DNA from 2 places in the Shinella sp. 1A1 genome. Region 1 is predicted to be linked to the other one. Evidence: riboswitches for the same ligand, from Rfam matches in the RefSeq annotation. Region 1 holds a riboswitch; the other holds the start of a gene.
What was found. Region 1 has a riboswitch for S-adenosylmethionine ahead of metA (homoserine O-acetyltransferase MetA). Riboswitches for the same ligand answer to the same signal wherever they lie in the genome.
Positions count from the first base shown of each region.

Region 2: linked by a shared signal. The riboswitch ahead of ACZ48C_RS01050 (O-succinylhomoserine sulfhydrylase) and the one ahead of metA (homoserine O-acetyltransferase MetA) in region 1 are both predicted to bind S-adenosylmethionine.

Region 1 covers NZ_AP039671.1:3,054,992-3,070,774, reverse strand. Annotated here, with positions in the region: gene ACZ48C_RS15045 (outer membrane lipoprotein carrier protein LolA) at 1-634, shown strand, start outside; gene ACZ48C_RS15040 (exodeoxyribonuclease III) at 725-1,531, shown strand; gene ACZ48C_RS15035 (cyclic nucleotide-binding domain-containing protein) at 1,754-2,209, opposite strand; gene ACZ48C_RS15030 (response regulator transcription factor) at 2,229-2,912, opposite strand; gene ACZ48C_RS15025 (L,D-transpeptidase family protein) at 3,023-3,568, shown strand; gene ACZ48C_RS15020 (aldo/keto reductase) at 3,677-4,507, shown strand; gene ACZ48C_RS15015 (Trm112 family protein) at 4,632-4,820, opposite strand; gene ACZ48C_RS15010 (LON peptidase substrate-binding domain-containing protein) at 4,830-5,510, opposite strand; gene trxA (thioredoxin) at 5,638-6,600, opposite strand; gene ACZ48C_RS15000 (prolyl-tRNA synthetase associated domain-containing protein) at 6,659-7,168, opposite strand; tRNA gene ACZ48C_RS14995 (tRNA-Gly) at 7,386-7,460, shown strand; gene ACZ48C_RS14990 (hypothetical protein) at 7,902-9,320, opposite strand; gene ACZ48C_RS14985 (methyl-accepting chemotaxis protein) at 9,486-11,390, opposite strand; gene ACZ48C_RS14980 (aldose epimerase family protein) at 11,534-12,568, opposite strand; gene ACZ48C_RS14975 (N-acetyltransferase family protein) at 12,644-13,096, opposite strand; gene metA (homoserine O-acetyltransferase MetA) at 13,100-14,023, opposite strand; SAM riboswitch at 14,083-14,160, opposite strand; gene ACZ48C_RS14965 (ABC-F family ATP-binding cassette domain-containing protein) at 14,341-15,783, opposite strand, start outside.
Region 2 covers NZ_AP039671.1:193,188-208,970, reverse strand. Annotated here, with positions in the region: gene ACZ48C_RS01060 (LacI family DNA-binding transcriptional regulator) at 1-159, opposite strand, end outside; gene ACZ48C_RS01055 (2'-deoxycytidine 5'-triphosphate deaminase) at 265-1,371, opposite strand; SAM riboswitch at 1,451-1,529, shown strand; gene ACZ48C_RS01050 (O-succinylhomoserine sulfhydrylase) at 1,572-2,756, shown strand; gene apaG (Co2+/Mg2+ efflux protein ApaG) at 2,880-3,272, shown strand; gene ACZ48C_RS01040 (Hsp33 family molecular chaperone) at 3,453-4,445, opposite strand; gene argF (ornithine carbamoyltransferase) at 4,638-5,549, opposite strand; gene ACZ48C_RS01030 (aspartate aminotransferase family protein) at 5,575-6,768, opposite strand; gene ACZ48C_RS01025 (GcrA family cell cycle regulator) at 7,192-7,731, shown strand; gene ACZ48C_RS01020 (carbohydrate kinase family protein) at 7,845-8,774, opposite strand; gene ACZ48C_RS01015 (orotate phosphoribosyltransferase) at 8,839-9,537, opposite strand; gene ACZ48C_RS01010 (DoxX family protein) at 9,679-10,107, opposite strand; gene ACZ48C_RS01005 (hypothetical protein) at 10,321-10,506, shown strand; gene ACZ48C_RS01000 (Crp/Fnr family transcriptional regulator) at 10,623-11,327, shown strand; gene ACZ48C_RS00995 (CHASE2 domain-containing protein) at 11,343-13,184, shown strand; gene ACZ48C_RS00990 (FecR family protein) at 13,181-13,801, opposite strand; gene ACZ48C_RS00985 (proline racemase family protein) at 13,964-14,998, opposite strand; gene spdA (2', 3'cyclic nucleotide phosphodiesterase SpdA) at 15,139-15,783, shown strand, end outside.

The sequences.
Region 1 (15,783 bases):
GGCCGGCACACTGACCCGCCGCGGCTTCACCGGCCTTCTGGCCTTCACGCTCGCGGCCGGCCTCTCGGTGCTCGCGCCCGCGCCCGCCTCCGCGCAGGCGAGCGGCACTGCGCAGAAGATCGCCGATCACTTCGCCTCCGTGAAGACGATGATGGGCGAGTTCGTGCAGTTCGGCCCGCGCGGCGAGCAGACCGGCGGCAAGTTCTATATCGACCGTCCCGGCAAGATCCGCTTCAACTACGAGGATCCCTCGCCGATGCGCGTGATCGCCGACGGCAAGTCCGTCGTCATCGGCAACCGCAAGCTCAAGACCTGGGACATCTACCCGCTCTCCAAGACGCCGCTGAACCTCCTGCTCGCCAACAGGATCGACCTCTCCTCCAAGATGGTGCGCGGCGTGAAGGAGGAAGCGGACCTGACGACCATCGTCCTCGGCGACAAGAGCGTGTTCGGCGATTCGACCATCACCATGATGTTCGATCCCAAGACCTATGACCTGCGCCAGTGGACGATCACCGACGCGCAGGGCAAGGACACGTCCGTGATGATCTTCAACGTCAAGACCGGCGTGCCGCTCGACGACAAGGTTTTCTCGATCCCCTACGATGAAATCCGCAACCGCGGCCGCAACTGACGGCGCGAAAGCCTTCCTGCGCGCCGTGAAGTGATTCCACTCGCAGGCAAAATGCTTTAAGACCCCCCGGACGATTTCCCGGGGGCAGGCATGACACTTTCGATCGCGACATGGAACATCAACTCGGTGCGGCTGCGTATGCCGCTCGTCGAGCATTTCCTGAAGACCTATTCGCCGGACGTCCTGTGCCTGCAGGAAACGAAGTGTCCGAACGACCAGTTCCCGTCAAAGCCACTGAAGGCGCTCGGTTACGAGCATATCGTCATGCATGGCCAGAAGGGCTATCACGGTGTCGCCACCGTCTCGCGCCTGCCGCTGACGGAGATCGTCGAGCGGCGCGACTATTGCGGCGTCGGCGATGCGCGGCATGTCTCGGTGGTCTTCCATCACCGGAACAAGTCGATCCGCCTGCACAATTTCTATGTGCCGGCCGGCGGCGATGAGCCGGATCGCGCGATCAATCCGAAATTCGGCCACAAGCTCGATTTCATCGAGGAGATGAAGCTGCTGCACGCGGAGGCCGAGGCGGGCATTTCCTCAATCCTCGTCGGCGACCTCAATATCGCGCCGCTGGAGCATGACGTCTGGTCGCACAAGCAGCTCCTGAAGATCGTCAGCCATACGCCCATCGAGACCGAGGGGCTGATCGACGTGATGACGAAGGGGGCCTGGGTGGACCTGATGCGCCGCAAGGTGCCGGCGGAGGAAAAGCTCTATACGTGGTGGAGCTACCGCTCGGCCGACTGGCAGGCCGCCAACAAGGGCCGCCGCCTCGACCATATCTGGTCCTCCGCCGATCTCGACCCGCACCTCACCAACATCTCGGTGATCCGCGAGGCCCGCGGCTGGGAACGGCCGTCCGACCACGTGCCGGTTATCGCGGAATTCGATTTCTGAGGGTGCTTGCGGGAGGTTTTCGCACTAGCGTCTTCGGATAAGGAGATCGCCGCGGATGCTGCCCCTCATCCGGCCTGCCGGCCACCTTCTCCCCGCAAGCGGGGCGAAGGAGATATGGCGCGCCGTTTTCCCGACTTTCGGGTACCGCGTGGGGCAAGTCCCCTCTCCCCGCCTGCGGGGAGAGGGTTAGGGTGAGGGGCCAATCCAGCCCGCTACGGAGTCTCAGGCAAACCGCCCCGCCAGCCCCCGCATCCGGGTGATCATCGCCGCAAGGTTCTCGCGGATGCGCGCATCGACCAGCACGGCGACGTCGGGATATTCCTCCAGCATGCGCCGGAAGAGCGGGCGGTTGATGCGGATGACCTCGCTGTCCTCCAGCGCGACCGCCGTATATTTACGCTCGACGGCGGAGATCATGGCGAGTTCCGAGAGAAGCGTGCCGGCACCCGCCGTGCCTTCGTTGCGCGTCGAACCGTCCCGAAGCGTGGATGTCAGCTGGAACGCGCCATAGGCGACGACGAAGCCGCAGTCGGCGGATGTCCCCTCGCGAAACAGCGTCTGCCCCTCCACCAGCCGCCGGCGCTCGGCGCCGAAGGCCATCAGCCGCAGCTTGTCGTCGGAAAGGCCGGCGAAGAGCGGCACGCGGGAGAGAAGGGCGATGTCGTCGCTGAGAGCCACGTCGGGCGCTCCTTACTGATTACGGAACGATTTTATACCCGCCGTTCTCTGTCACGAGAATCTCCGCATTGGAAGGGTCCCGCTCGATCTTCTGGCGAAGACGGTAGACATGGGTCTCCAGCGTATGGGTCGTGACGCCGGAATTGTAGCCCCAGACCTCTTCCAGCAGCACGTCGCGCGTCACCACCTTCTGGTCGGCGCGGTAGAGGTAACGGATGATTGCCGCCTCCTTCTCGGTGAGGCGGATCTTCTGGCCGTTCTCCAGCGTCAGCAGCTTCTGGCCGGGCTTGAACGTATAGGGGCCGACGGTGAAGGTGGCGTCCTCGCTGCTCTCGTGCTGGCGGAGCTGTGCGCGGATACGTGCGAGCAGCACGGCGAAGCGGAAGGGCTTGGTCACATAGTCGTTGGCCCCGGCTTCCAGGCCAAGGATCGTGTCCGAATCGGTGTCATGGCCCGTCAGCATGATGATCGGCGCCTTGAAGCCGCCCTTGCGCAAGAGCTTCACCGCCTCGCGGCCATCCATGTCGGGCAGGCCGACATCCATGATGAGCAGGTCGATCTGGTTGCTGCGCGCCGTCTGGATGCCCTTGCCGGCCGTCGTTTCCTCGAGCGTCGCGAATTCCTCGTAGAGCGAAAGCTGCTCGACGAGCGTCTCGCGAAGGTCGTTGTCGTCATCGACAAGTAGGATCGTGCGGGATGTCATGCTTTACCTCTCGGCATTCCTCTGGAAAGTAAGGGAACTGGCGCTTTTGGCAAGCCCGCCTGTGGCTTAGCCGATCAGGTTGCCGCATGGCGCGAATATGGCGGACGGAAATGAACCGGATCACATCTCCTGAACATTGCGTGAAGACGATCCTCGTGCGCCCCGCGCCGGGCAGCAAGACCCGTGCCATCGTGCAGGTGGGGCCGCTGCGCATCCCCGCCGCCATCGGCCGCTCGGGCCGCACGAGCCGCAAGCGAGAGGGGGACGGGGCGACCCCCATTGCCGCCATGCCGCTTCTTTCCGGTTTTACGCGCGGCGACCGCCTGTCCCTGCCGAAGACCGGCCTGCCGATAAAGCGCATACGCCCGTCCATGCTCTGGTGCGATGAACCGAAGCATCCGAGCTACAACCGGCCCGTCAACGCGCCCTTCCGGCCGAGCCACGAGGAACTGGCACGCAAGGACGAGCTCTACGACATCTGCCTCGTGCTCGACTGGAACGTGTCGGCGCGCCGGCGCAATGCCGGCTCGGCGATATTCTTCCATCTCATTCGTCCCGGCTACGAGCCGACGGCGGGGTGCGTCGCCATCGCCCGGCGCGACATGCTGCGCATTCTTCCCTATCTCCGGCGCGGAACCGTCCTCCGCGTTCTTTGAAATGACGTGCGGCGCGCCTATATCTGCCTCGACCGTCGCCGGGCTGCAAGGCGCCACGGGAAGCCCTTCGGGTTCAAGCACGCCATCCCTTTTCATGGAGACATTCTGATGAGCGATCAACCGACAATCCTGTTTCACGACGGCAACAGCATTCCCCAGGTCGGCCTCGGCGTCTGGCAGACCCCGAACGAGACGGCCGTGACCGCCGTCAAGGCGGCGCTCGCCACCGGCTATCGCCATGTCGACACGGCGGCGATCTACGAGAACGAGGAAGGTGTCGGCGAGGGTATCCGCGCCTCCGGCGTCGACCGTTCCGAAATCTTCCTGACGACGAAGCTCTGGAATTCCGACCAGGGCCACGACGCGGCGCTGAAGGCCTTCGATGCCAGCCTCAAGCGCCTCGGCACCGACTATGTCGACCTCTACCTCATCCACTGGCCGGCGCCGAAGCGCGACCAGTATGTGGCGACCTGGAAGGCCTTCATCCAGCTCCAGAAGGAAGGCCGCGCCCGCTCCATCGGCGTCTCCAACTTCTATCCCGAGCACCTTCAGCGCCTGATCGACGAAACGGGCGTGACCCCGGCCATCAACCAGATCGAACTGCATCCGGACTTCCCGCAGAAGGAGGCCCGCGCCTATCACGACAAGCACCGCATCGTCACCCAGTCCTGGAGCCCGCTCGGCCAGGGCACGCTGCTGGAAAACCCGGTCGTCGCCAAAGTCGCCGCAAAGCACGGCCGCACCCCGGCACAGGTCATCACCCGCTGGCACATCGACAACGGGTTGGTGGTCATCCCGAAATCGGTGACGCCCTCGCGTATCGCCGAGAACTTCAAGGTCTTCGACTTCAAGCTCGACGCCGAGGACATGGCGACCTTCGCGACGCTGGAAAAAGACGGCAAGCGCATCGGGCCGGACCCGATGACGGCGACGTTCTGAGGCGGGTTGGCGGGTGCGGGTGGATTGGTTGCCCGCACCTGCAGCCAGGATCTTTCCGTCTCGGGGGTATGATCGGGCCCAAGGATGGTGACGGAGAGGCAGCCGGTTTGGCAGCATTCGTGCCTCAGTCCTTGATCTCCCGTGCCTCCGAGATCAGCATGATCGGGATCCCGTCGCGGATCGGGTAGGCGAGCTTCGCCTTTTCGGAGACAAGCTCGCCGGCCTTGGCATCATAGACCAGCCGTCCCTTGGTCAGCGGGCAGACGAGCAGTTCGAGCAGTTTGGGATCGACGCGGCTGGTGCTGGCATCCATGGGGCGGTCCTATTGCAGGCGGGTATCGACGTCGCCATAGCTGCGCGCCAGAACGATCTCGGTGATGGCGATCAGCGTTTCCGCCCGCGTCTTGAGGTCGGGAGCCTCCAGAAGCGCCTGCTTTTCCGCCGGGCCGTAGGGCGACATCATCGCCATGGAGTTGACCAGCGTCATGTTGCTGGCGCGCTCGACGCTCTCCCAGTCCGCCTCCAGCTTGTTGGCGTCGAGATAGGCCTTGAAGGCGGAAAGCAGCGCCTCGCGATCGACGTTCTGTTCGTCGTCGCCGGCCGAAAGGTCGGTGATGAAGGGGGCGATGCGAAAGCTGCGGTAGGACTTGCCGCTCCGCACCTCCTCCAGCAACCTGTAGCGGCAGATGCCGGTGAGCGAGACGATGTAGCGCCCGTCCCCGGTCTCGGCGAAGGAAGTGATGCGGCCGAGGCAGCCGACCTGGCAGAGCGCGGGCGTCTCGCCCGCCGGCTCTTCCGCGCGGTGCTCGCCGAAGACCGGCTGCACCATGCCGACCAGCCGGTGCGAGGCGAGCGCATCGTCGAACATGGAAAGATAGCGCGGCTCGAAGATATTGAGCGGCAGCTGGCCGCCGGGCAGGAGCAGCGCACCCGTCAGCGGAAAGACGGGAATGGCCTCGGGCAGGTCCTCCGGCTTCAGATAACGCGCATTTCCCACCTGCATGGCATTGCCTTCCCAATTCGCGGCGCGGCGAAACATCTCCCGCCCCTCGTCAGCGCGCCCTTTCCCGAATGTGGGGTAGGCGCGGCGTTTCTCAAGGGACGCCGCGCCCGTAGCCCTGAAAAAAGGCTCAGGAGAACAGGATCGACGACAGCTTGCGGCGGGCGGCGATCGTCGCCGGGTCCTTGGGACCCCAGACGTCGAAGAACTGCAGCAGTTCGCGGCGCGCACCGTCGTCGTCGAAGGCGCGGTCGCGCTTCATGATATGGAGGAGATGGTCGGCCGCCGCCTGGCGGTCGCCTTCCATATTGCGGATCTTGGCAAGGTTGAGCCGCGCGGTGTGATCGTCCGGGTCCAGCGCAAGCGCCTGTTCGAGCGCGGCCGGATCGCCCAGCTTGCGGGCCTCCTCGATCTGGTCGAGCTTCCTGGCGACCGCCGCGATGGCCGGGTCGGCGGCAAGCGCTTCCGGCAGGTTGCTGAGCGCCTGGCGGGCATTGTCCGGCTGGCCGACGGCGATCATGCATTCGGCGATGCCGGCAAGCGCCGGGGCATTTTCCGGGTCGGCCTGCAGCAGCGCGCCGTAGAGATCGGCCGCGCCGGCAAGGTCGCCCGCGTCGAAGAGCGTCTTCGCTTCAGCGAGCATGGCCTCGATCTCGGCTTTCTCGTCGGCGCCCGCGGGGCCGGCCACCTTGTCGATGAACTCGCGAATCTGGCTTTCCGGCACCGCGCCCATGAAGCCGTCCACCGGCCGGCCGCCGACGAAGGCGATGACGGCGGGAATGGACTGGATGCCGAGCTGGCCGGGAATGGACGGATGGTCGTCGATGTTGAGCTTGACGAGCTTCACCCGGCCGGCGCCCTCGCGCACGACCTTCTCGATGAGCGGCTGGAGCTGCTTGCACGGGCCGCACCAGGGCGCCCAGAAATCGACGAGGACCGGCTGCTGGCGCGAGGCCTCCAGCACGTCGCGCGAGAAGTTCGCCGTCGTCGTGTCCTTGATCAGGTCATCCGCCGGTGCCGCCCCGCCATAGTTCGCCGAAACGTTCATCTGTCCGCCATAGGACGATGCATAGGGGTTGTCGCCTGCACTCATGGGTCTCTCCTGTGGCGCAAAGCGCCGTCAAACGCGTGTCTGTGCCCAAAATCGTATGTCAGGCCGTGACTTTCAAGACAAGCGGCTCGTGCCCCGTCGCCTCGATGAAGCGCAGCAGGTCCTTCGAGCCGATCGAGGTGGTGGCGTCGTTGCGCAGCGGGTGGCAGTTGATCGTGTCGAAGGCCATCAGGTCCTCGTCGATGATGATCTTCACGTTCTTCCCCGCGTCGTTGAAGACGCCGAAGGCGGTGACGGCGCCGGGAATGACGCCGAGATATTCCATCAGCTTCTCCGGCTTGCCGAAGGAGACCCGGCTTGCCGCGCCGATCACGGAATGGATGGTCTTCAGGTCCACCGTCGCATGTTCCTCGACTGTCATCAGGAAGTAATTGTCCTTCTTGTCCTTCACGAAGAGGTTTTTCGTGTGGCCGCCGGGAATCTCGTCGCGCAGCGCGACGGATTCGGCGACGGTGAAGACGGGGGCGTGTTCCTTCGTCGTGTGGACGATGCCCAGCCCGTCGAGAAACTGAAAGAGGTCCTTGTCCGTCTTCGGCTGCGCTTCGCTCATGTCCTGATTCCTGTCCCGAATAACTCCGCCCGCTGATTAGGACTTCGCCCGCCCGCGCGCAACCACCTGAGAAACCGGGGCCTGGCAAGGCGCTGCAATTTTTTCTTCAAAATCCGACATTTCCCTGTTGCATTTGAAAATGGCTTGGGCCATATACCGCCCGTCGCCGCAACGCAGCGACCTTCGGCCACAGACTACCCCAGGCCGTCGGCGATGAGCGGGTGTAGCTCAGGGGTAGAGCACAACCTTGCCAAGGTTGGGGTCGAGCGTTCGAATCGCTTCACCCGCTCCATTCTTTCCAAAGTTTCGAAGCCTCGGTTCGCCGGGGCTTTTGTGCGTTTCGGTATGGTTGAAATTGCAGCAGGCGGAAGCGGCAAAAATGGTCGCGGTTACCACACGGTTACAGGTTCGTAGCCTCGGAACGATATGCAATCACGGCGTCGGACGGTTCATTGGTCACGGATATATCGATGCGAATCCCCTGTTGGAATGTCGAATGGCACCGCCGCACGTCATGGGCGGCCAAGCACATTGTTGAGCGGTTTGTGGGGGGATGATCCAGAGATTTTCTGTTACCCTAAGTCGTACACCGACTTTGGGAACCGGGTGGCATGTTTTTCGCCGGGGCTTTTGTTCATTTTGGCGTGGTTGAAATCACACTAAGCGGAAGCGGTGTAAAAAGTCGCGGTTACCATGCCGTTACAAAACTATAATTTTACGGAAGGCACATATTTCAGCTTGCTCCTGCGGGATCGACAACGGTGAATACTAGTTGAATTCTCTTGCTGGCTTTACGGTCAATCGAAACCTTGCCGCTTAGGATGCCGCGCTTCAGTTTTGCCAATGGAGACATTGAAAACGTAAAATCTTCGGCCTCATTAAGAGCCTCTTTTAATCGGCCTAAACTCTCATCAAATTCTTGCCCTTCAGTTGGGGCAGCCAGTAGGCAACGCAGTGCGTAGAGCGTCACCGACATCGGTGTGCCTAAACGTGGTTGAAGAGATTCTAGATAATACTTAGACCCCTCAAAATCGTCTGACACATAACAAGCAATTGCCTTGTTGACTTGGGAAAATGGTTTAGAAGCACCGAGCTCCTGTGCAATCGAATACAGTTCAAATGCGGATATTCCATCGCCAATTTCTATGAAGTAGTTGGCTTTCTTTGTTAAGTCATTTGCGTTTTCTTCGCTCGCCGGCTTCTCGATAGTCGAAGGTTCTGATGAACCTTCCGTAAATTGCTTTTTTAAAACTTCGGCCATTGGATCATTTGGCGAAAGCGTCAACGCAGTATCTATGTCGTCAAGAGCGTCGCGACGATTGCCTAACAAGAACTTAGCTCGTGCGCGCCCCAAATACAAAGTGTGCATATTCGGCGATTCTTCTATTTTTCTATCATAAAGCAGAATCGCGTCTGCATACCTTTTTGCTCGCACTAGCGCAGCAACACGCTGATCCTGCTCGGAATCTTCACGAGAGATATTTCCCTTTGTAACTTCGTTTTGGAGCTGTTCGTCAATCGCTCTCTTTAGCTTCGCATCTTCATCTTGGATAGCTTGAAATTCTCTATCGGCGATCTCCAGCAAACCCGCCAATGCAATAAATTTCCTCTCAAGGGAGCGCGGGACATCTGATTGATTCTTATACTGTATGTCATGTTCTATTTCAGCCCAAGCATGCTGCAATACGGTTCGTATCTGAATTTCACAAATAAGCCCAGAATACTTTTTATACTCCGAGAGTTCCAACCTTCCTTTTGTAAATTTGACAAGATAATGTATGCTTTGATAGCCAAATTTTCCCTCTTTATATCTCTCTTCTCCAACGTCTCTTTTTTCAACTATATCAAAATTTCCGGATATAAATCGATCAACCTTCTCAAGGTCCTTAATGGTGTAAGTTATAATTCTCACGCCAGCTATATCCGTTATCTGATTCAATGGATCGCTATATTTCTCTTCATCACCATTTTTCTTCAAAGCCTTCCGTACGAAACTTTCGGTGTTCTTGGCCCTTGCGGAGATGTTTTGATATTGCAAGCCAAGCTCGTGAAATGACTCGGATATTATTCTTCTTGTCTCTTCGCAGAGTTTTTCATACCTTGGCTTGATGTCATTGTACTGATCGATTAGAACCTGCTCACCAAGCTGCATACGCACATCTCCCGACTGTACACTTGAATATGTACTTCCTGGCGATTGATCAGGTCAAGTATCAAGGACCCAGGATTGTTGAGAGTGATCTCAGAGCTAAACGGTCTGCAGCAATTTCAAACGCGTCGTCCGCATCCTTGACTGTTCATACTTCGAAACGGAGGCTCAAGCGGCGCGGCGATGCTGCGTGGCGTGGGCATGGCCCTCGTCGATGCGGAACTGCGAGAGCGCCGTCTGAAGCTGGGCGGCCTCGCTGGCGAGAACCTGGCTGGCGGCGGTTGTTTCCTCCACCATGGCGGCGTTCTGCTGGGTCATCTGGTCCATCTGGTTGACGGCCGTGTTGATCTCGCCGAGCGCGGCGGACTGTTCCTGTGCCGCGCGGGTGATCGAGACGACATGGTCGTTGACGCGGTTCACAAGGTCCTTGATCTCGGAAAGCACGTCGCCGGTCGACAGGACCAGCGAGACGCCGCCCTTCACTTCGCCTGCCGAGGCGTTGATCAGCGTCTTGATCTCCTTGGCCGCATTGGCCGAGCGCTGGGCGAGCTCGCGCACTTCCTGCGCGACGACGGCGAAGCCGCGGCCCGCCTCGCCCGCGCGCGCCGCCTCGACGCCGGCATTAAGGGCGAGCAGGTTCGTCTGGAAGGCGATCTCGTCGATCACCGAGATGATCTGGCTGATCTTCTGCGAGGACTGCTCGATGCGGCCCATGGCGTCGATGGCGCTCTTCACGATGTCGCCGGATTTCTCGGCGCTTTCCTTGGTCTCGCGCACGATCTCCGAGGCTTCCACGGCGCGGGCCGTCGAGGTCTTCACGGTCGTGGTGATTTCCTCCAGCGCGGCAGCGGTCTCCTCCAGCGAGGCGGCCTGCTGCTCGGTGCGGTGGGCGAGCTGATCGGCGGCGGCGGAAAGCTCGCGGGAATTGCCGGTGATGGTGCCGGCGGTCGAGAGAATGCCGCTCATCGTGCTGCGCAGCGTCAGCATGGCGCCGTTGACGTTGGCCTGGAGCTCGGCGAAATCGCCCTGGAAATGGCCGGCCATTTCCTGCGTGAGGTCGGCATGCGACAGCGAGGCGATGACGCGGCGCACTTCACTGACGCCCCGGTCGACATTGGCCACCAGTTCGTTGACGCTGCCGGCGAAGCGGCTGAGGTCCTCGTCCTCGTAGGACTTGGTGATGCGGCGGGAGAAATCGCCGGCGGCAGCGGCGGCGACGATGGTGCTGATGTTGGACTGCAGGTCCTTGCTCTGTGCCTGAAGGGCCGCTTCCTGCGCTTCCATCTCGCGCATCTGCATCTCGTTGGCGCGGAAGACGTCGAGCGTGCGCGCCATGGCGCCGATCTCGTCCTTGCGGTCGGTGCCGGGAATCTCGTCGTCGAGCTTGCCGGCGGCAAGGTTCGACATCACGCCGGTCAGGCGCTGGATCGGCCGCACGATGCCGTTGCGGGCGAAGAGCATGCTCAGCAGCATGCCCGCGACGATACAGACGAAGGCGGTGGCGAGCAGCAGGACCTGCGTGTTCGCAGAACGGGAGATCGCGACGGCGCGGGAGGCCGAAAGGGTCTCGGCGGAGTAGTTGGTGTATTCCTTCAGCGCCGCGGTGACGGCCTTCTGGCCTTCCAGCGCCTTGTCGAGCGCGGCGTGGATCGCGGCGCGGTCTGCACCGTTCTGCGAGGCGACGGCCACCATGGCGCGGATCTGGTCGAAATAGGGAACCAGCGCCGCGCGCACGCCCTCGAGCAGCTTCTGTTCGCTGGCATCGGCGGTCGAGGCGATCTTCGGCAGGCGGTCCAGCATCTCGCCGGCGCGCTTTTCCGTCTCGGCGGCAAAGTCCGCCGCCTTTTCCGGGGCGGTCGCGAGCTGGTAGGTCATGCGGCTGATGGCGATGACGTCGATGCGCAGGTCCATGGCTTCGCGGGCGACTTCCTCGCGCGTGCCGGTGTCCTGAAGGGCCGCGCCGAGCGAGGTGAGGCCGCGGCTGCCGACGGTGGCGATGGTGCCGGCGGCGATGCCCATGAGGAGCACCAGGAAGCCGACTTTCCGGGAAATGGAGAGATCCGAGATTTTCATGGACAGGTGTCCCCTGGGGGCGACCGGCGCTGTCCTGGCGCGTTCAATCCCGCACGACCCGGCGTCATTTCGGGCCAATATGGCTCGGTTGTCCGCTACAAAAGTTTCGATTTCCTTGCGTTTTGCCAACCCGTTCGGGGTGGTCAACCCTTGCGGAAGACGTAGTCCGTCTCCTGCCGCAGCGTCTCGCCGGGGCGCAGGACCGCCTTCGGGAAGTTGTCGTGGTTGACGGCGTCCGGCCAGATCTGCGTTTCGAGGCAGAAGCCGGCAAAGGGGCCATAGCGGCGGCCATCGAGGCCGGGCACGGGCGAATCCACATAGGCGCCGGTATAGAGCTGCACACCGGGTTCTGTGGTCAGGACCTCCAGCGAGACGCCGGATGTCGGGCTTCGTACGGCGCCGACGGGGCGCTTGGCCTGCCGTTCGGACGAGAGGCAGAAATTGTGGTCGAAGGCGACACCATCAGCCGCCTTCTGGCGGGAAAGCGGCGTCCAGCTCCTGAGATCGAAGGGCGTGCCGGCGACGGGGCGGAGCTCGCCGGTCGGGATGAGATTCTCGTCGACGGGCAGGTAGTGATCGGCGGCAAGGCGGATCTCGTGGCCGAAGGCGTCGGCGCTGCCGTCGAGGATGAAATAGCTGTGCTGGCAGAGATTGACGGGCGTCGGCGCATCGGTCGTCGCCTCGTAGACGACGGAGAGCACGCCGTCGCCGGAGAGGCGGTAGGTGCAGGTGATGGAAGCGGTGCCGGGATAGCCGGCGCGTCCGGCGAGGTCCGTGACGGCCAGGGTGACGAAGTCTGCGCCCTGATCGGCAATCCGCCAGTTCTGCTGGCCGATGCCATCGCTGCCGCCGTGCAGATGCGTGATGTCGCGCTCGTTGCATTCGAGCTGGTAGGCGGTGCCGTCGATGGAGAAGCGGCCACCGGCGATGCGGTTGGCGCAGCGGCCGGGCGTCGCGCCGAAATAGGGGGAGTGGGCGCGGTAGGAGGGCAGGTCCGCGTAGCCCAGAACGAGCGGGGCGTCGTGGCCCTGAAGGCGCAGATCCTGAATGACGGAACCCCATGTGAGCACATGAGCCGTCAGTCCGCCGCCGGTGATCGTGATGCGCTCGACCGGCTCGCCGTTTTCCAGATGGCCGAAGATCCCGTTTCCTGCCCGCACCGCCCGTTTCCTCCGCATCCGGTTCATTGTGGCGGCAACGTGCCGTTATTTGCCGCCACCCGCAATCAAAAAGTCATACTTTTTGATGCTGCCTCAGAAATTCTTCTGGTAGACGATGAAGGGCGTCTTGTCGGCGATGCGGTCGTAGAGCTTGCGGGCGGTGGCGTTGAAGTCCTGCGTCATCCAGTAGACTTCCGGCGCACCCGCTTCCTCCGCCTTGGCATAGACGCCTTCGATCAGCGCCCGGCCGATGCCGCTGCCGCGCACCTCGGGATCGGCGAAGAGATCCTGCAGGTAGCAGATGCTGTTGATGGTCCAGCAGGAGCGGTGGAAGAGGTAATGCGCAAGGCCCACTGGCTTGCCGTCGAGCGTCGCCAGAAGACCGCGATATTCGCCTTCCGCCGCCTCGCCTGTCAGCCGGGCGAAGGTGCTGGCGAAGATCTCTTCGGGCAGGACCGTCTCATAGAAGGCGAGATAGGCGGTCCATAGGCGGCGCCATTCGCCTTCATCATTCTTGTGCAGAGGGCGAACGACGACACGGCTCATGGGTCAGGCTCCCGTTCCGATTTTCTCGAGGTCGTAGGGCGTGGTCTGGTAGATCTCGTTGATCCAGTTGCCGAAGAGCAGATGCGCATGGCCCCGCCAGCGGTTCTGCGGCGGCAGGGATGGATCGTTGTGCGGGAAATAGTTCTTCGGCAGCTTGATCGGCACGCCGGCCGAGACATCGCGGAAATATTCGTCGGCCAGCGAGGTCGAATCGTATTCGACATGGTTGAAGATATAGAGCCGATTGCCGGCCTTCTCCTGGATGAGGCAGACGCCCGTCTCGTCGGAATCGAGCAGGATGTCGAGTTCCGCCACGTTCCGGATGTCCTCGATGCGGATCTCCGTCCAGCGCGAGACCGGAACCTCGAAATTGTCCGAGAAGCCGTTGAGATAGACCGAGGAGGGCTTTCGGTTGTGGTGCCGGTAGACGCCGAAGGCCTTCTCCTCCAGCGTGTGCTTGGGCACGCCGTGGAAATGGTAGATCGCCGCCATGGCGCCCCAGCAGACGTTCAGCGTCGAATGGACGTTGGTCTCGGTCCAGTCGAGGATCTGCTTCATCTCGTCCCAATAGGTGACGTCCTCGTAGTCGAGGGTTTCCACCGGCGCGCCGGTGATGATGAAGCCGTCGAACTTGCGGTGCTTCACCTCCTCCCACGTATCGTAGAAGGCGAGGAGGTGCTCTTCCGAGGTGTTCTTGGCGCGGTGGCCGCCGACGCGAATGAGAGACAATTCGACCTGCAGCGGCGAGGCGCCGACGAGGCGCGCCATCTGCACTTCCGTCTTGATCTTGTTCGGCATGAGGTTGAGCAGCCCGATCTGCAGCGGGCGGATATCCTGCCGGATCGCCATCGTTTCGGTCATCACCCGCACACCCTCGTTGACGAGGGTCTGGAAGGCGGGGAGCGTATCGGGAATCTTGATGGGCATGTTTCAACTCGATCCAAAACAAAACCGGCCGCAACGATGTCGCAACCGGTCCACGTAAGGCTCTTCCTCGCGCGGCCCTTTAGCGACTTGTTTAACGTGGCTGCAAGCCGGCCGGCCAAATCACCACGGGAATATTGATAACGCCACTGCGGGCGCGAATCAATCCGGCAGCTTCCAGTCTACCGGAGGCCGGCGGGGCGGGGAAAATCAGCGGCGCTTTTTCGTCTTCTGAAGAGACGTCGTGGTCCGTGGCGTGGGTGGTCGGGTCAAGCCCGACCATTACGGAGGAGAGGTTGGCGGATGAGCGCGCGGATGCCTCAGCCTTCCAGCTCTTCCCGCAGCATTTCCAGCTCCAGCCATTCCTCTTCCATCTTCGTCAGGCTGTCGCGCAGCTTCTCCATCTCGGCGGCGAGCTTGTTGAAGGTGGCGGGGTCCTTGGTGAAGAGGTTCGGGTCGGCCATCTTCGCCTCGCGGGCGGCGATTTCCTTTTCGGCCTTTTCCATTTCCTTAGGCAGGTTTTCGAGCGCGAATTTCTGCTTGTAGGAGAGCTTTGCCTTGCCCTTCGCGTCTGCGGAAGCAGCGGAGGGCGTGTCGGCGGCCTTGGCCTTCTCGGCCTTTTCCGCCTTGCGCTTCTCCTCGATCGCGCCGCGGCGCTGGGCCATCATGTCCGAATAGCCGCCGGCATATTCGATCCAGCGTCCATCCGGGCTTTCCGGATCGGCCGGTGCTATGGTGGAGGTGACGGTGCGATCGAGGAAGTCGCGGTCGTGGCTGACGAGCAGCACCGTGCCGGCAAAGCCCGCGACGATCTCCTGCAACAAGTCCAGCGTCTCGATATCGAGGTCGTTGGTCGGTTCGTCGAGGATGAGCAGGTTCGTCGGGCGCGAAAGGATGCGCGCCAGCATCAGCCGGGCGCGCTCGCCGCCCGACAAGTTGCGGATCGGCGTGCGGGACTGTTCCGGCTGGAAGAGGAATTCCTTCATGTAGCCGGTGACATGGCGCTGCTCGCCATTGACCAGCAGCGTCTCGCCGCGCCCGTCGGTGAGGTAGTGGGCGAGCGTGTCGTCGAGGTTGAGGTCCTCGCGGCGCTGGTCGAGCGTGGCGATCTCCAGGTTCGTGCCGAGCTTCACCGTGCCGCTGTCGGGTTCGAGCTGGCCGGTCAGCATCTTCAGCAGCGTCGTCTTGCCGGCGCCGTTCGGGCCGACGAGGCCGATGCAGTCGCCGCGATGCACGCGGATCGAGAAGGGGGCGACGATGGTGCGCTCGCCATAGGCCTTCGTGATCTTTTCCGCCTCGATGACCAGCTTGCCGGATTCCTGCGCGTCGGAGGCGCTGGCCTGTACCGAGCCCTGCGGGCCCTTATGGCCGCGATAGCGGGCACGCAGGTCGTGCAGCGCGCCGAGGCGGCGCATGTTGCGCTTGCGGCGGGCCGTCACGCCATAGCGCAGCCAGTGCTCCTCGCGCTCGATGGCCTTGCCGAGCTTGTGCTGCTCCAGTTCCTCGGCCTCCAGCACCTCGTCGCGCCAGGCCTCGAAATGGCCGAAGCCGCGATTGAGCCGGCGCGACTGGCCGCGATCGAGCCAGACGGTGGCGTTGGAGACCTTTTCGAGGAAGCGGCGGTCGTGCGAGATGACGACGAGGGCCGAGCGGGTCGATTGCAGCTCGCCTTCCAGCCATTCGATGGTGGGCAGGTCGAGATGGTTGGTCGGCTCGTCGAGCAGCAGGATATCCGGCTCCGGCGCCATGACGCGGGCGAGCGC
Region 2 (15,783 bases), 580 kb from region 1:
GCCATGCATGTTGAGCTGGTAGCCGACGCGCTCAGCGGCAGCCACGACGATGGCGCGCGTTTCCGGCCGCACCTGCGGGCTGTCGTTCAGCGCCTTCGATACGGTGGCGATCGAAAGGCCCGTCTCCTGCGCGATGGTCTTGATCGTGGGTCTTGGCATCGCGTCCCGTCTGGCTCGTCTTCCCTCGCCCCGCGCGAAGGTCATCAAACGTCTATCGCACGATAAAAACGTTTAACTTCATTGTAAAGGGCGAAAAGACCGGTCTCAGCCGGCGCGGAAATGCTTGGAGAGCTTGAGACCCTGCGCCTGGTAGTTGGAGCCGAGGCCGGAGCCGTAGAGCCCTTCGGGGGCGTTCAGCATGTGCTCGTAGACGAGGCGGCCGACGATCTGGCCGTGTTCCAGGATGAAGGGCACTTCATGGCTGCGCACCTCCAGCACCGCGCGACTGCCGGAGCCGCCGGCGGGGGCGTGGCCGAAGCCGGGGTCGAAGAAGCCGGCATAGTGGACGCGGAACTCGCCGACGAGCGGGTCGAAGGGCGTCATCTCGGCGGCATAGAGCGGCGGGACATGCACGGCCTCGCGCGAGACGAGGATGTAGAACTCGTCCGGATCGAGGATCAGCTCGTTGCGGCCGCGGCTGAACAGCGGTTCCCAGAAATCGTAGATGTCGTGCTGATTCTTGCGGTCGACATCGACGACGGAGGTGTGGTGCTTGCCGCGATAGCCGATGAGGCCGTCCGGGCCGGTGCCCTTGAGGTCGATGGAAAGCGCGATGCCGCCACCGGAGACGTTCGGCGTCTCGCTGGCGACGAGCGTGTCCGAGGCGTGCAGCGCCAGCAGCTCGCTTTCGCCGAGCAGGGCGTTGCCGCTGCGGAAACGGATCTGCGACAGGCGCGAGCCACGGCGCACGACGATGGGGAAGGTGCGCGGCGAGATTTCCAGATAGAGCGGGCCGGAATAGCCGGCCGGGATCTTGTCGAATTCCTGCGCGCGGTCGGTGATGACGCGGGTGAAGATATCGAGACGGCCCGTGGAGCTCTTGGGGTTCGCCGAGGCGGCGAGGTCCGCCGGCAGGTCGAGGCTTTCCATCAGCGGCACGATATAGACGCAGCCGGTCTCCAGCACCGCGCCCTCGGAAAGGTCGATGACGTGGAGTTGCAGCCGGTCGAGCTTGTCGGCGACGAGATGGGAGGGACCGGGCAGGAAGCTGGCGCGCACGCGAAACGCCTTCGCGCCGAGGCGCAGGTCGAGGCTTGCCGGCTGGATCTGGTCGCCGTCCAGCGCCGCCTCGCTCTTCAGCCTGCCGCTCTCGAACAAGCCGCGAATGGCGTTGTCCGCCAGAATGCCCGTGCTGCGCGTCGCAGAAACCATGGTCGTACCGTCCCTCTCAGAGGGCTCGCACAAAACCAAATGCCGGCAATTGACGCAAGCGCAGGGCCGCAGTATTAGCAGATTATCCCGTGGTGATTTGGCCGGCCGGCTTGCAGCCACGTAAAACAAGTAGCTAAAAAGGCCGGGTGACAAACCGGCCTGCTTACGCGGCCGGTTTTTTTGTTTGAAGGCACGATCACATGAGCAAGTCCTGGCGCCCGGCCACCCAACTCGTTCACGGCGGAACCACCCGCTCCCAGCACGGCGAAACCGCCGAGGCGATCTTCCTGACGCAAGGCTTCGTCTACGACACCTCGGCGGCGGCCGAGGCCCGCTTCAAGGGCGAGACGGACGGCTTCATCTACGCCCGCTATGCAAGCCCCACCAACGACATGTTCGAAAAGCGTATGTGCCTGCTGGAAGGCGCGGAGGACGCCCGCGCCACCGCCTCCGGCATGGCCGCCGTCGCCGCCGCCATCCTCTGCCAGCTGAAAGCCGGCGACCATATCGTCGCGGCCCGCGCGCTCTTCGGCTCCTGCCGCTGGGTGGTCGAGACGCTGGCGCCGAAATACGGCATCGAATGCACGCTGGTCGATGGCCGCGACCTTGCCAACTGGGAAAAGGCGATCCGGAAGAATACCAAGGTGTTCTTCCTCGAAAGCCCGACCAATCCGACGCTGGAAGTCGTCGACATCGCCGGCGTGGCGAAGCTCGCCAACCAGATCGGCGCGAAGGTCGTGGTCGACAATGTCTTCGCGACCCCGCTCTTCCAGAAGCCGCTGGAGCTCGGCGCGCATATCGTCGTCTATTCGGCCACCAAGCATATCGACGGGCAGGGCCGGTGCCTCGGCGGCGTCGTGCTCTCCGACAAGGAGTGGATCGCCGAGCACCTGCAGGATTATTTCCGTCATACCGGCCCCGCCATGTCGCCGTTCAACGCCTGGACGCTGCTGAAGGGCATCGAGACGCTGCCGCTGCGCGTCAGGCAGCAGACGGAGAATGCGAGCCGCCTCGCCGACTTCCTCGCCGACCAGAGCCAGGTCGCCCGCGTCATCTATCCCGGCCGCAAGGACCATCCGCAGGCGGATATCATCGCCCGGCAGATGTCGGGCGGCTCGACGCTCGTCTGCTTCGAGCTGAAGGGCGGCAAGGATGCGGCCTTCGCGCTGCAGGATGCGCTGGAGGTGGTGAAGATCTCCAACAATCTCGGCGACGCAAAGAGCCTCATCACGCATCCCGCCACGACGACGCACAAGAACCTGACGGATGAGGCCCGCGCCGAACTCGGCATCTCGCCCGGCACCGTGCGCTTCTCCGCCGGCATCGAGGACAGCGAGGACCTGCTGGAGGATTTCGCGCGGGCGCTTGCCAAAGTCGGGGCGTAAACCGCGCCATCAAGGAAACGATGGAAAGGCACCGGCCAGGGCGGCCGGTGCCTTCTTTGCATGTTCTTGACGCAGCCACATTCCTGTAGAATAGCTGGGCCTAATAAATTCCAAGGCATTCCCATGTATCGTGCGCTGACCCGCGACATCGAAGTGACCGTAGAGCCATATTATCTGGCCGATCAGTCCGATCCCGACGACAGCCGCTATGTCTGGGGATACCGCGTCGTCATCTCCAACCATTCCGACGTCGCGGTGCGGCTGATGACGCGCTACTGGCACATCACCGACCAGAACGGACAGGTGGACGAGGTCAACGGGCCGGGCGTCATCGGCGAGCAGCCGGTGCTGCGGCCGGGCGATACCTACGAATATTCCTCCGGCTGCCCGCTGGAGACGCCGTCGGGCATCATGTTCGGGCGGTATCGCATGGAGGCGGAGACGGGGGAAGCCTTCGACGTCGCCATTCCGGCGTTCTCGCTGGATACGCCGGGACAGGCGCGCACCCTCAATTGAGTAGATAGCCCCTCATCCGGCCTGCCGGCCGCCTTCTCCTTGGCTGCGGGGCGAAGGAGACCCATGGCACCGGCTTCCTCAAATTCTCGTCGCAAGTGAAAAACGAGCCGCCGCATCCTTCCCTTCTCCCCGCTTGCGGGGAGAAGGTGCCGGCAGGCGGATGAGGGGCAGTCGCCGACCTTACTGCGGCAGGACTTCCGCCGCCTCGAAGCGGTAGGTCGTCGAGCAGAACTCGCAGGTCACCGCGATCTCGCCCTTGTCATCCGCCGTATGGGCGATCTCCTCGGCGCTGAGGCCGGCAAGGACGCCTTTCAGCTTCTCGCGCGAGCAGGAGCAGCGGTCGAAGACCTGCTGCGGCTGGTAGACGCGCACGCCGCGCTCGTGGAAGAGGCGATAGAGCAGCCGTTCGGTGCCGACATTGGGATCGGTCAACTCGTCGGCGTCGATCGTCTCGACCATGGTCTTGGCTTCAGCCCAGTTGTCGTCGTCATCGATCTTGTGGCCGGCCTCGTCGCCGTCGCCGCCGGGAAGGTCCGCCTGGCGCATACGCTCGGGCGATTGCGGCAGGAACTGCGCGACCATGCCGCCCGCGCGCCAGCGATGGCGGGCCTTGCCGGCCTCGTCGCGGTCGTAGAGCTCGGCGACGCCGAGGCGCACCTTGGTCGGGATCTGCTCGGACTGGCGGAAATAGACGCCGGCGATCTCCTCCAGCGTGTGGCCGTCGAGCGGGACGATGCCCTGGTAGCGTTGCGTATGCGCGCCCTGGTCGATCGTGAAGGCGAGAATGCCCTTGCCGAGCAGCTCATGCGGCTCCGTCCTGCCTTCGGCGACGGCGGCCTCCAGCGCCGCCTCATCGAAGCGGGCATAGGCGCGCACGTTCTCCGGCGCGGCGAAATCGGCGACGAGCAGATCGACGGGGCCGTCGCCCTTGGTCTGGACGATCAGCTTGCCCTCGAATTTCAGCGAGGTACCGAGCAGCACGGTGAGCGTGATCGCCTCGGCCAGAAGGCGGGCAACGGGCGCGGGATAATCGTGCCGGCCGAGAATGCCGTCGAGCATCGGGCCGAGCTGCACGGCCCTGCCGCGCACATCGAGGCCTTCCACCTGGAACGGCAGGACATGGTCGTCGCCGGCAAAGCCGGGCTCACCGAGTTTCAGGGCGTTTTCAGCCATCATCGTTCTGCTCCTTGCACACCGCCGCGCCGCGGGCCTTGCGCCCCGCCACGTCCGACAGCGTCTATCGTGATTTCGCGCTCCTGCCGCCCGATCATTCCATACCGGGCGGGCAAGCGCCAGAGACGACGCCTTCCGGCGCCGGGTGTCGGCACCTAGATCGTGCCTGCCCTCAGATATTTCAAGGCCGCGTCAGACGGCGCCGAAGCACCAGGCAAGGATCGACTTCTGCGCGTGCAGACGGTTCTCCGCCTCGTCGAAGACCACGGACTGAGGGCCGTCGATCACCTCGTCGGTCACTTCCTCGCCGCGATGGGCGGGCAGGCAGTGCATGAAGAGCGCATCCTTGTCGGCGCGCGCCATGAGCTGCTTGTTGACCTGATAGGGCTGGAAGATGTTGTGGCCGCGCGCGCGGTGCTCCTGGTTCATCGAGACCCAGCAATCGGTGACGATGAGATCGGAGCCATCAGCGATGGCTTCCGGGTCATGGCCGAGCAGGATATTGCCGCCGTTGTCGCGCGCCCAGTTGAGGATCTTGTCATCCGGCTCGGAGCCCATCGGCACGGCCATCTTCATGGTGTAGCCGAAACGGGCGGAGCCCTCGACGAAGGAATGCAGCACGTTGTTGCCGTCACCCATCCAGGAGAAGGTCTTGCCCTTGGCGAGGCCGCGATGCTCCTCGAAGGTCATGATGTCGGCCATGATCTGGCAGGGGTGGGTGAGGTCCGTCAGGGCGTTGATGACCGGCACGGTGGCGTGCTCGGCAAGCTCCAGCAGGCGCGCATGATCGGTGGTGCGGATCATGATGGCGTCGACATAGCGCGACAGCACCTTGGCCGTGTCGCCGATGGTCTCGGCGCGGCCGAGCTGCATTTCGGTGCCCGACAGGAACAGCGTCTCGCCGCCGAGCTGGCGCATGCCGACGTCGAAGGAGACGCGGGTTCGGGTGGAGGGCTTCTCGAAGATCATCGCCAGCATCTTGCCGGCGAGCGGCTTTCCTTCCGTGCCGGCCTTGCTGGCGGCCTTGCGGCTGTGCGCGTCATCCATGATGACGCGGAGATCGCTTTCCGAAACGGCGGAAAGATCGAGAAAATGCTTGGCCATGATATGTCCTGTCTGTCCCAGTCCCTTAAGCGGCCTTCACGGCCGCCGTCAGCTTTTCCGCCGCCCGCTCGATGCGGGCGAGCCCCTCGCGCGCCTCTTCCGCCGTGACGACCAGCGGCGGCAGCAGGCGCAGCACGTTGTCGCCGGCCGGCACGGCGAGCAGGTTTTCCGCCCGCACGGCCTTGAGGAGATCGGCGACCGGAACCTTCGCCTTGATGCCGAGCATCAGGCCCTCGCCGCGGATATCCTCGATGACCTCGGGGAAACGGTCCTTCAGCGCCGCAAGCCCCTGGCGGAAGACCAGCGCGACGTCGCGCACATGCTGGAGGAAGCCGTCCTCGAGGACGACGTCGAGCACGGCATTGCCGACCGCCATGGCGAGCGGGTTGCCGCCATAGGTCGAGCCGTGCGTGCCGGCGACCATGCCGGCGGCGGCCTCGTTCGTGGCAAGGCAGGCGCCGAGCGGGAAACCGCCGCCGATGCCCTTGGCGATGGCCATGATGTCGGGCGTGACGCCGGCGCTCTCATGGGCGAAGAGGCGGCCGGTGCGGCCGACGCCCGTCTGCACCTCGTCGAGGATGAGCAGCAGGCCGTATTCGTCGCAGAGCCGGCGCAACTCCTGCATGAATTCCTTCGGCACGGGGCGAAGGCCCCCCTCGCCCTGCACGGGCTCGATGAGGATGCCGGCCGTTTCCTCGGTGATCGCATCCTTGACGGCTGCGATGTCGCCGAAGGGCAGCTTCAGGAAGCCCGGGGCCTTGGGGCCGAAGCCCTCGATATATTTCTCCTGCCCGCCGGCCGCGATGGTGGCGATGGTGCGGCCGTGGAAGGCGCCCTCGAAGGTGAGGATATGGTACTTGCCGGGATGGCCCTTGGCGAAATGGTAGCGCCGCGCCGTCTTGATCGCGCATTCCAGCGCCTCGGCGCCCGAATTGGTGAAGAACACCTTGTCGGCGAAGGTCGCTTCCGTCAGCCGGCGGCCGAGGCTTTCCTGGCCCGGGATTTCATAGAGGTTCGACAGGTGCCAGACCTTGTCGGCCTGGTCCTTCAGCGCGGCGACGAGATGCGGATGGGCGTGGCCCAGCGAATTGACGGCGACGCCGGCGGCGAAATCGAGATAGCGCTCGCCATCCTCGGTGACGAGCCAGACGCCCTCTCCTCGCGTGAACCGCAGAGGCGCACGCATATAGGTTTCATAGAGCGGCGCGGCATCGGCCATGGCGCGGATCCTCCGAAAAGAGATGCGGAAAAAAGTTTCGTGCTTGACTTTTCCGATCGCCAGAAAAATCAAAAGCCGCCTTTCGGCGGCATGCCGCACTATCGGCATTTCCCCCCGGCCTGTCAACAAAATCGCGGGGCCGAAATGCCGCTGAACCTGCCGCAAGGTGAGGATTCACGGCACGCGCGGAAGGTGTCGCTATCGAGTCACACCCGACCAGCAAGTTGGGGAAAACTTAGAAATCGATTCGCGCCGATTCCCGCGACTCTTGTCACGGAGTCGCCCGGTCTCTAGGTTAAAGACCAATTACTAGACTGCATGCGGCGGAACTAGTCACCAAAAGAGTCAAGGCGTTCAGGTCCCGGACCAGTCCGGGGCGCGATGACGGATTCGCGCATTGCGTGCGCCGAACGGAGACGAGAGATGAACTGGACAGACGAGCGCGTCGAGAAACTCAAGAAGCTCTGGAGCGAAGGCCTGAGCGCGAGCCAGATCGCAGCCCAGCTCGGCGGCGTGAGCCGCAACGCCGTCATCGGCAAGGTGCACCGGCTGAACCTGCCGGGCCGCGCCAAGGCCGGCGGAACCCAGACCGCCTCGCGTCCGAAGCGCCCGGCAGCAGCGACCCCGCGTCCGTCGAACTTCGCCGCCCGCCCCGTCGCTGCCCGCCCGGCAGCCCGCTCCGCCGGCAACGCGCTGACCAAGGAAGAGATCGACGCCGATTTCGACATGCAGAGCGCGCAGCTCCCGGTTCCGGCCAACGGCAACAACGGGGTCGTCGTGCCGATGTCGCGCAAGCTGGAACTGACGCAGCTCACCGAGCGCACCTGCAAGTGGCCGATCGGCGACCCGCTGAACGACGACTTCCACTTCTGCGGCAACGAGTCCCCGGACAATTCGCCTTACTGCACCTATCACCAGCGCCTCGCCTACCAGCCCTCGGCCGAGCGCCGCCGGATGCGCTGATCGCGTGGATGCGAAGCGGGGCCTGGCATCGCCGGGCCGATAGATCGAAGGCCGGACCATCGTCAGATGATCCGGCCTTTTTGTTTGCGGGAAGGCTGTAGAGGCTTACCCTCTCAGGCGAGGCCGATTTCCTTTGCCCAGGGCGGGTTGGCGCCGGCTCTGGAGACGGTGACGGCGGCGGCCTTGGCGCCGAGCGCCAGCGCCTTTGCAATCTGGTCTTCGGAGAGCTTTGCCACCTGCTGCTTGGTGAGCAGGTTCTGCATCTTCAGCGAGGCGAGCACGCCCGCATCGAACGTGTCGCCGGCACCGACCGTGTCGACCACCGTCACGCGCTCGCTCGGCACCGTGACCTTGTGGTCCGCCGTATAGCCGACCGCGCCTTGCGCGCCGCGCGTCACGACGACGAGCTTCGCGCCGTGGTGCAGCCAGTGGCGGGCGAGCGCATCCTCGTCGCCTTCAAGGCCGAACCAGGCGAGATCCTCGTCGGAGAACTTCACGATGTCGGACATGGCCGCCATGCGGCGGATGCGGCCCATATGGGCGTCCTTGTCCCTGATGAAGCCGGGGCGGATGTTCGGGTCGAGCGAGATGACGCGCTTTTCGTGCTCGCGCGCCAGCAGCGCCTCGTAGGTGGAGCCGCAAGGTTCGGGAATGAGGCTGATGGCACCGAAATGCAGCGCCTCGCAATCCGCGCCGAGAACCGGGAGCTCGGCCTCGGTGATCATGCGGCCGGCGGTGTTCTCGTCGTAGAAGGCATAGGTCGCATGGCCATCGACCAGCTTGACGAAGGCGACGGTGGTCGGGCGCGACAGCGTGGCGCAATAGCTGTAGTCGACGCCGCTCTCGCCCAGCGTCTTGCGCAGGATGTCGCCCATCATGTCGTCGGAAAGGCCGGTGAAGAAGCCGGCCGGAACGCCGAGGCGGCCGAGGGCGATCGCCGTGTTGAAGATCGCGCCGCCCGCATAGGGCGCATAGGCATCCTCGCCGAGCGTCGTCGTCCGCGGCAGCATGTCGATCAGCGCTTCACCACAACACAGGATCATTCGGTATCCTCCAATCGGAATTTCAATCGATTTAAACGATCACAACCGAAAGCGCCAGCGATTTTTATGCGGTCGGCAGTTCCGCAACGCCGCCGTGCTTCGCCGACCAGGCGAGCGGCGCATCGAAGAAGGCCTCGACGGAGGCGAGCGTCGCGTCGTCGAAGAGCTTTTCCTTGCGGGCGACGGCCAGCACGTCACGCCAGGTGGCGATGTGGTGCAGCCTGACGCCGCCATTGGCATAGCGCGCCTCGGCTTCCCTGAAGATGCCGTAGTAGAACAGCGACATGCCGTGCTCCACCACGCCGCCGGCCGCGCGGATGGCGTCGATGAAGGTGAACATGGAGCCGCCGACCGTCACGAGGTCCTCGATGACGAGCACGCGCGCGCCCTCCGCCATCACGCCCTCGATCTGGGCGTTGCGGCCGTGGCCCTTCGGCTTCTTGCGCACATAGATCATCGGCAGGCCGAGGCGGTCGGCCAAGAGCGCGGCGAAGGGAATGCCCGCCGTCTCGCCGCCGGCAATCACGTCGAAGCGCTCGAAGCCGGCATTGCGGGTGACGGTCGCGGCGGCGAAATCCATGATGGCCGAGCGGATGCGCGGATAGGAGAGCAGCTTGCGGCAGTCCATGTAGACCGGCGAGGCCATGCCGGAGGCGAGCTTGTAGGGCTCTTCCGGGCGGAAATGCACCGCCTTGATCTCCCACAGCATGCGGGCCATCAGCTCCGCCATCACGTCTCGGTCCGGAAAGGAATTGGAAAACATCGGCATCTCCCGCATGACTGTCTTTGCCTGCGCATAGCAGCAAGAGCGGCGGCTTTCCAGCGGATGCACGGCCCCAGATACGGAAAAACCCTCCCCGGCGGGCCGGGAAGGGTTTCTGGAGGATCAGAATATGGCTGTCGTTCAGGCTGCGGCGCGGCGAGCGTCGAGCGAGATGGAGCCCGGGCCGAAGGCGGCGAGCACGAGGAAGCCGCCGGCGATCGTGATGTTCTTCCACATCATCAGGCCGTTGAAGACGGTGAGCAGGCCGTTTGCGCCTTCCGGGAAGTCCGGAATGTTGATCGTGCCGCTGTGGAAGACAAGAGCGGTGAAGACGCTGAAAGCAGCGAGCAGATAGGCGGCAATGCGCGTCTGGAAGCCGACGAGGATGAAGAGGCCGGAGACCAGCTCGAAGAGGCCGGCGACATAGGCGAGCGCGGTGGCGGCCGGGAGGCCCGCACCGGCGATCATGCCGGCGGTGCCCGACGGATCGATCAGCTTCGGATAGCCCGACGTGATGAACATGAGGGCGAGGAGGATGCGTCCGACGAGGACGACGGCGTTCTGCGGCATGAAAAGCTCCTGAGGCTTCGGTGTTTGCGTTGGCGGACAGATAGCAGCTTTCATTCGTCAAGGAAGCCGGGCAATCAGAAGACAGATCGTTCTCTTTTTGTGAACGATCTCCTGTTCCCCGCGGAACAGAAACGCACCGCGCCTCGTGCGAGAAGGAGGCGACCCGCATTCCCCCCTTCCCCTTCCCCTTCCCCTTCCCCTTCCAGAGACATCATGCGCCCCCTGCTTTCCATCCTTGTCCTTGCCGCCGTCACCCTCGCCTTCACCGCCTCCGGAAAAGCCGGCGGCCGTGGCGAGGGCTATTACGGTCACTACCAGCAGAACTGCATCACCAAGCGCATCCGCACGACCGACGCCTATGGCCGGATCGTCACCAAGCGGGTGCGCATCTGCCGGTAGCGCACCATCCGCTACCGGCCGCAGGACGCCGCTCTTTTCTGTTGCAAGCGCCCGGCGGCTGGGCGAAGATTTCCCCACGAGGTGCCCGCTCCGTCAGCGGCCGGGGGAAAGCGGATATGAACGAGATCAACAGGAGTGCTGCGTTCTGGCGTTCCTTTCCGATTTTCGAGGGGTTCGGCAAGGAAACGATCGGCGAGATCGCGACTATTGCGACCTACCGCAAATGGCCGGCCGGCACCGTCATCTTCCAGCGCGGCGACGAGGGCACCTATCTCATCGCGCTGGTTTCCGGCCGCATCAAGCTCTCGCTGATCACGCCGCAGGGCAAGGAACTGTCGCTGCGCCAGTTGGAGCCCGGCGCGGTGCTCGGCGAGATGGCGATCCTCGACGGCCAGCCGCGCTCGGCCGATGCCACGGCGGCCGTCGCTACGGAAGGCTATGTGATCGCCAAGCGCGACTTCCTCGACCTCATCGCGCGCCATCCGGCCGCCGCGCAGGCGATCATCCACTATCTCTGCACCAAGCTGCGCGAGACGACGGAGCAGCTCGAGACCATCGCGCTCTACGATCTCGACGCTCGCGTCGCCCGCTTCTTCCTGGCGACGCTGCGCACCATCCACGGCGAGGAACTGCCGGACAGCGCCAATCTCCAGCTTTCGCTGAGCCAGACGGAGATCGCCGGCATCCTCGGCGCCAGCCGGCCGAAGATCAACCGCTCCATCCTGATGCTGGAAGAGGCCGGCGCCATCCGCCGCAATGACGGCGTCATCCATTGCCATGTCGGCCGGCTCTACGGCATTGCCGAGCCGGATGACGCATAGGCCGCCGGCCAGATGATCGCCAAGAAATACAGGCCCCTTGCCGCCGGCCTCGTCGCCAGCCTTGCCGGCGCGCTCGCCCTTTTCGCCCTCGGCGAGACGGCGCTGGAGCGCCAGCGCGAATCCTATTTCGACGCGCTGACGCAGGCGATGCCGACGGCGCAGAGCGACCGGATCGTCGTCGTCGACATCGACCGCAAGGCCTTCCAGGGCGCGCCGAACAAGGACTGGACGCGGGCCGAGACGGCCGCTTTGGTCGACCGGCTCGCGGCGGCAAGGCCGGCGGCCGTCGCCTTCGATTTCATCTTCAGCACGGATTGCGCAGCCGACGAGCCGGCCAATGCCGCCCTTGCCGACGCTATCGGCCGGGTGCCGACGGTGCTCGGCTTCCTCATCGGCGAGACGCCGGACGGCGCGCCCCATCCCGTTCCCAAGCTCGCCCTGCAGCGGCCGGTCGGCGTGCCGGACCTCTGGTTCATTGAGGGAACGGAAAGCTCCTGCGCCTTCCTGCAGGACAGGTCCAGCGCCGCTGCCGCCGCCTTCCTCGTCGGCGACGAGGATGCGGTGGTGCGCCGCGTGCAGGCCTATGCCATCCTCGGCAATGCGGCCTATCCGGCGCTCGGCGTGGAGGCCGCGCGGCTTGCGGCCGGCGCACATACCCCCGTCCTCGGCGGCAATCCCGCCTGGCTGCGGCAGGACTCGCGCATCCTGCGGCTCGACGAGGACGGCAGCCTGCGCTTCGTGGCGAGCGGACCGGCGGTGATCGCCGCGCGCACCTTCTCCGCCGGCGACGTGGTTGCCGGGCGCGTGCCGGCCGAGCGGATCGCCGGCAAGGTGGTGCTGATCGGCAGCAGCCTGCCCAATCTCGGCGGGCTTCGCACCAGTGCCTCCATGACGCTCGAACCTTCCGTGCAGATCCATGCGGACGTGGCGAACGCCATCCTCACCGATCGCATCCCGACACGGGACCTCGGCCTCCTGCCGCTGGAGGCCGGCTTCGCCTTCGTCGTGGGAGCGGCGGCGGCGCTGGCGGCGGCGCGGCTGCGGCCGCTCGGGGCGGCGATAGCCGGCATCGGCCTCATCGGCCTCGTCTTCGGCGCGTCCGTGCTGCTCTATCTGCGAATGGCGCTGCTTTCGGATGCGGTCGGCATGTCGCTGATCGTGGCGACGGCGGCGCTCGTCACCGGCCTCCTGCAATATGCCCATGTGCGCCGCGCCGAGGCGACGGCCCGCCAGCGCTTTGCGCAATACCTGCCGCAATCCGTCGTCTCGCGCTATATCGACAATCCCGACCTCGGGCGCGTGGCGGGCGAGGAGCGGCAGGTGACGGCGCTCTTCACCGACATCGAGGGCTTTTCCGCGCTCGCCCAGAAGATCGGGCCGCATGACCTCGTCAGGCTGCTCGACATCTACTTCTCCGAGGTGAACGCCCTCGTCGCACGCCATGGCGGCATGGTGGACAAGGTGGTGGGCGATGCGGTGCATGCGCTCTTCAACGCGCCCGACGATCTCGACCGGCATGTCGACAAGGCGCTCGCCTGCGCCGACGAGATCCGCACCCTGACGGAGGAGATGCGCCGCCGCCCCGCTTTCCTCGACAAGGATTTCGGCCGCACGCGCATCGGCGTCGAGACCGGCATGGCGGTGCTGGGGGAAGTGGGGACCGGCGGCAAGCTCGACTATACGGCGCACGGCGATGCGGTGAACCTCGCCGCACGGCTGCAGGATGCCAACAAGTTTCTCGGCACGCAGATCTGCGTCGGCCCGCGCGCGGCCGGCGAGGCCGGCCGGACGCTACGCGCCATCGGCAGCCACGAGATCCGCGGCTTCGGCACGATGGCGCTCTTCACGCTGGATTAACGGATGCCGACGCTCGCATAGGCCTCGCGGATGCGGGCCTTGCCCCATTGCGTGACCGCGCCAGGTGCCTCGCCCGGCGCCCGGATCTCGACGCCCTCGCCGCGGCCGACCGCCTTCATCACGCCGCCGCCCGTCACCTCGACGCGGCCATGCTCGACGAAGACGGCGAAGACGCCACGATTGGGGCCGGCGAAGAATTTCGTGCCGCGCACGCCGATCATGCCGAAGGCGGTGCGCATGGTGAGGTCGATCTTGGCGAGGCCTTCCGGCCGGTCGAAGACCATCTGCCCGGTGCCGAGCTCGATGGTGCCGCCCTGGCCGGCGATGAAGGTATCGATCAGGAGTTCCGTCTCGCTGCCGAGCAGGAGGCTGGTATCGTCGCCGAGGGCAAGTTCCGCGAAGCTTTCCTTGCCCGTCGAGACGAAGTCGCGGTCCATCAGGCTCGCGCCGGCCTTCAGGCCCTCCAGACGGTTCGCCTGCCGGCGGCTGACATTGCCGGTGATCTCGACGGCCTTGCCGATGATGGCATTGGCCTGCGTGGCGCGGATGCCGATGCCCGTCAGCGCCAGCGCGCCGCCGGCGATGAAGAGTCTCCGGCTGAGTTGGATGGGGCTCAGGGCGTTGAGCATTCGCATCTGGGTGCCTTTCGCGGACGGGCCGGAAACGGATTGGACCTGATGGAGGCCGGCGCGTCAATCGCACGCCGCCCTCCCGGACACTCTTATGCGCCCTCGCTCCCGCCGCCTCTGTTCCCGCGGAAACAGGGCGGGCCGGAGGCCTTAGCGGATCTCTCCGGCCTGCGGGCCCCAGGTATCCGTCATGGCGAAACCTTCCGCCAGCGGATCGGTCGGATCGAGCGCGATCTGGTGCAGGCCGAAGGTCCAGCCACGACCGGTGATGGTGGGAATAATGGCCTTGCGGCCGGCGACCTCGGTCTCGGCCTGCAAGCCGACTTCGAACTCCGACCCGATGATCGAGCGCGAGCGGAACGTGTCGCCCACCTTGGCAAGGCCGCGGGCATGCAGCGTGGCAAGGTTGGCGGAATTGCCGGTGCCGCAGGGCGAGCGGTCGACGCGGCCCGGCCACATGGTCGTGGCGGTGCGCACGAGGCCGTCCGGGTCCCGGTCGCGGAACATGACATAGGCGACGCCATTGATCTCGGGGATTTCCGGATGCACGATCTTCATCGACTTGTTGATGAGGTCCTTCAGCGCCATGCCGGCATCGACGAGCGCGCGGGCATTGGCCTTCTCGATCTTCGTGCCGATCTGGTCGACATCGACCAGCGCATAGAAGATGCCGCCATAGGAGATGTCGAAGCGCACGCGGCCCCAGTGCGGCGTGTCGATCTCGACGTCCAGTTCCTGGACGAAGGACGGCACCATGGTGAGCTTTACCTTTTCGCAGCGCCCGTCGCGGCAGGTCGCCGTCGCCTTGACGAGGCCGGCGGCCGTGTCGAGCACGACGACGGTTTCCGGTTCCTTCATCTCGACGATGCCCGATTCGAGCAGCGCCGTGGTGACGCAGATCGAGTTGGAGCCCGAGGAGGCATGCGCCTGGTCGGCCTGCAGGATGATGAAGCCGGCGTCGGCCTCGGGACGCTTGGCCGGCACCAGAAGATTGACCGAGCCGGTCGCGGCCGCACGCGGCTCGAGGCACAGGAAGCGGCGCAGGCTGTCGTCGACCGTGTTGATATAGTTGAGCTGCTCGGCGATCGAATTGCCGGGGATTTTCGGCACGCCGCCGATGGCCACCTTGCCGATCTCGCCCTCGCAATGAACGTCCAGCAACTGGATCGTGCGCTTCCATCTCATGTCGATATGCTCCGTTCTCGCCGGCCGCCCGGCTGCTTTCTCTCTGATATATCAGATCGGGCCGCGTTCCAACAGCTTTTCATGCGACAGGTTCGCGCGCTACGAAGATGGGATCACGATCGTCCCGCCAGGAACTCTTCATGACCAAGCTCATCGTCTTCACCGACCTGCATATGGTGCCCGAGGGCGCGACCATCATCGGCCTCGATCCCTACCAGCGGCTTTTGACCGGCATCGAGCATGTCAACCGCTTCCACCCCGACGCAGACCGTGTGATCATCACCGGCGACCTCGCGCACCGGGCTGACACCCTGTCCTACGAGCGCCTGCACGGCCTTCTCGCGCGGGTGGTGCCGCCCGTCGCCATCACCATCGGCAACCACGACTATCGCGACCGTTTCCTCGAGACCTTCACCCATGTCCGGCCGGACGAGAACGGCTTCGTGCAGCAGTCCATCGATTTTTCCGACTGCCGGGTCGTGCTGCTCGACACGCTCTTTGCACCGCCCTACGACTATCCGATGAGCCATGCCGGCTATCTGTGCGAAAGGCGCCTCGCCTGGCTCGACCGGGCGCTTGCCGGCGCGGACGGCCGTCCCGTCCTGCTCTTCATGCATCACCCGCCGCACAAGACGGGCTTTACCGGCATGGACGCCATCCGCCTCGGCAACGAGGATGCCTTCTACGATCTGGTGCTGCGCCACGGCAATGTCCGGCACATCTTCGCCGGCCATGTCCACCGCACGATCGGCGGCTCGCATCGCGGCATTCCCTTCTCGATCTTC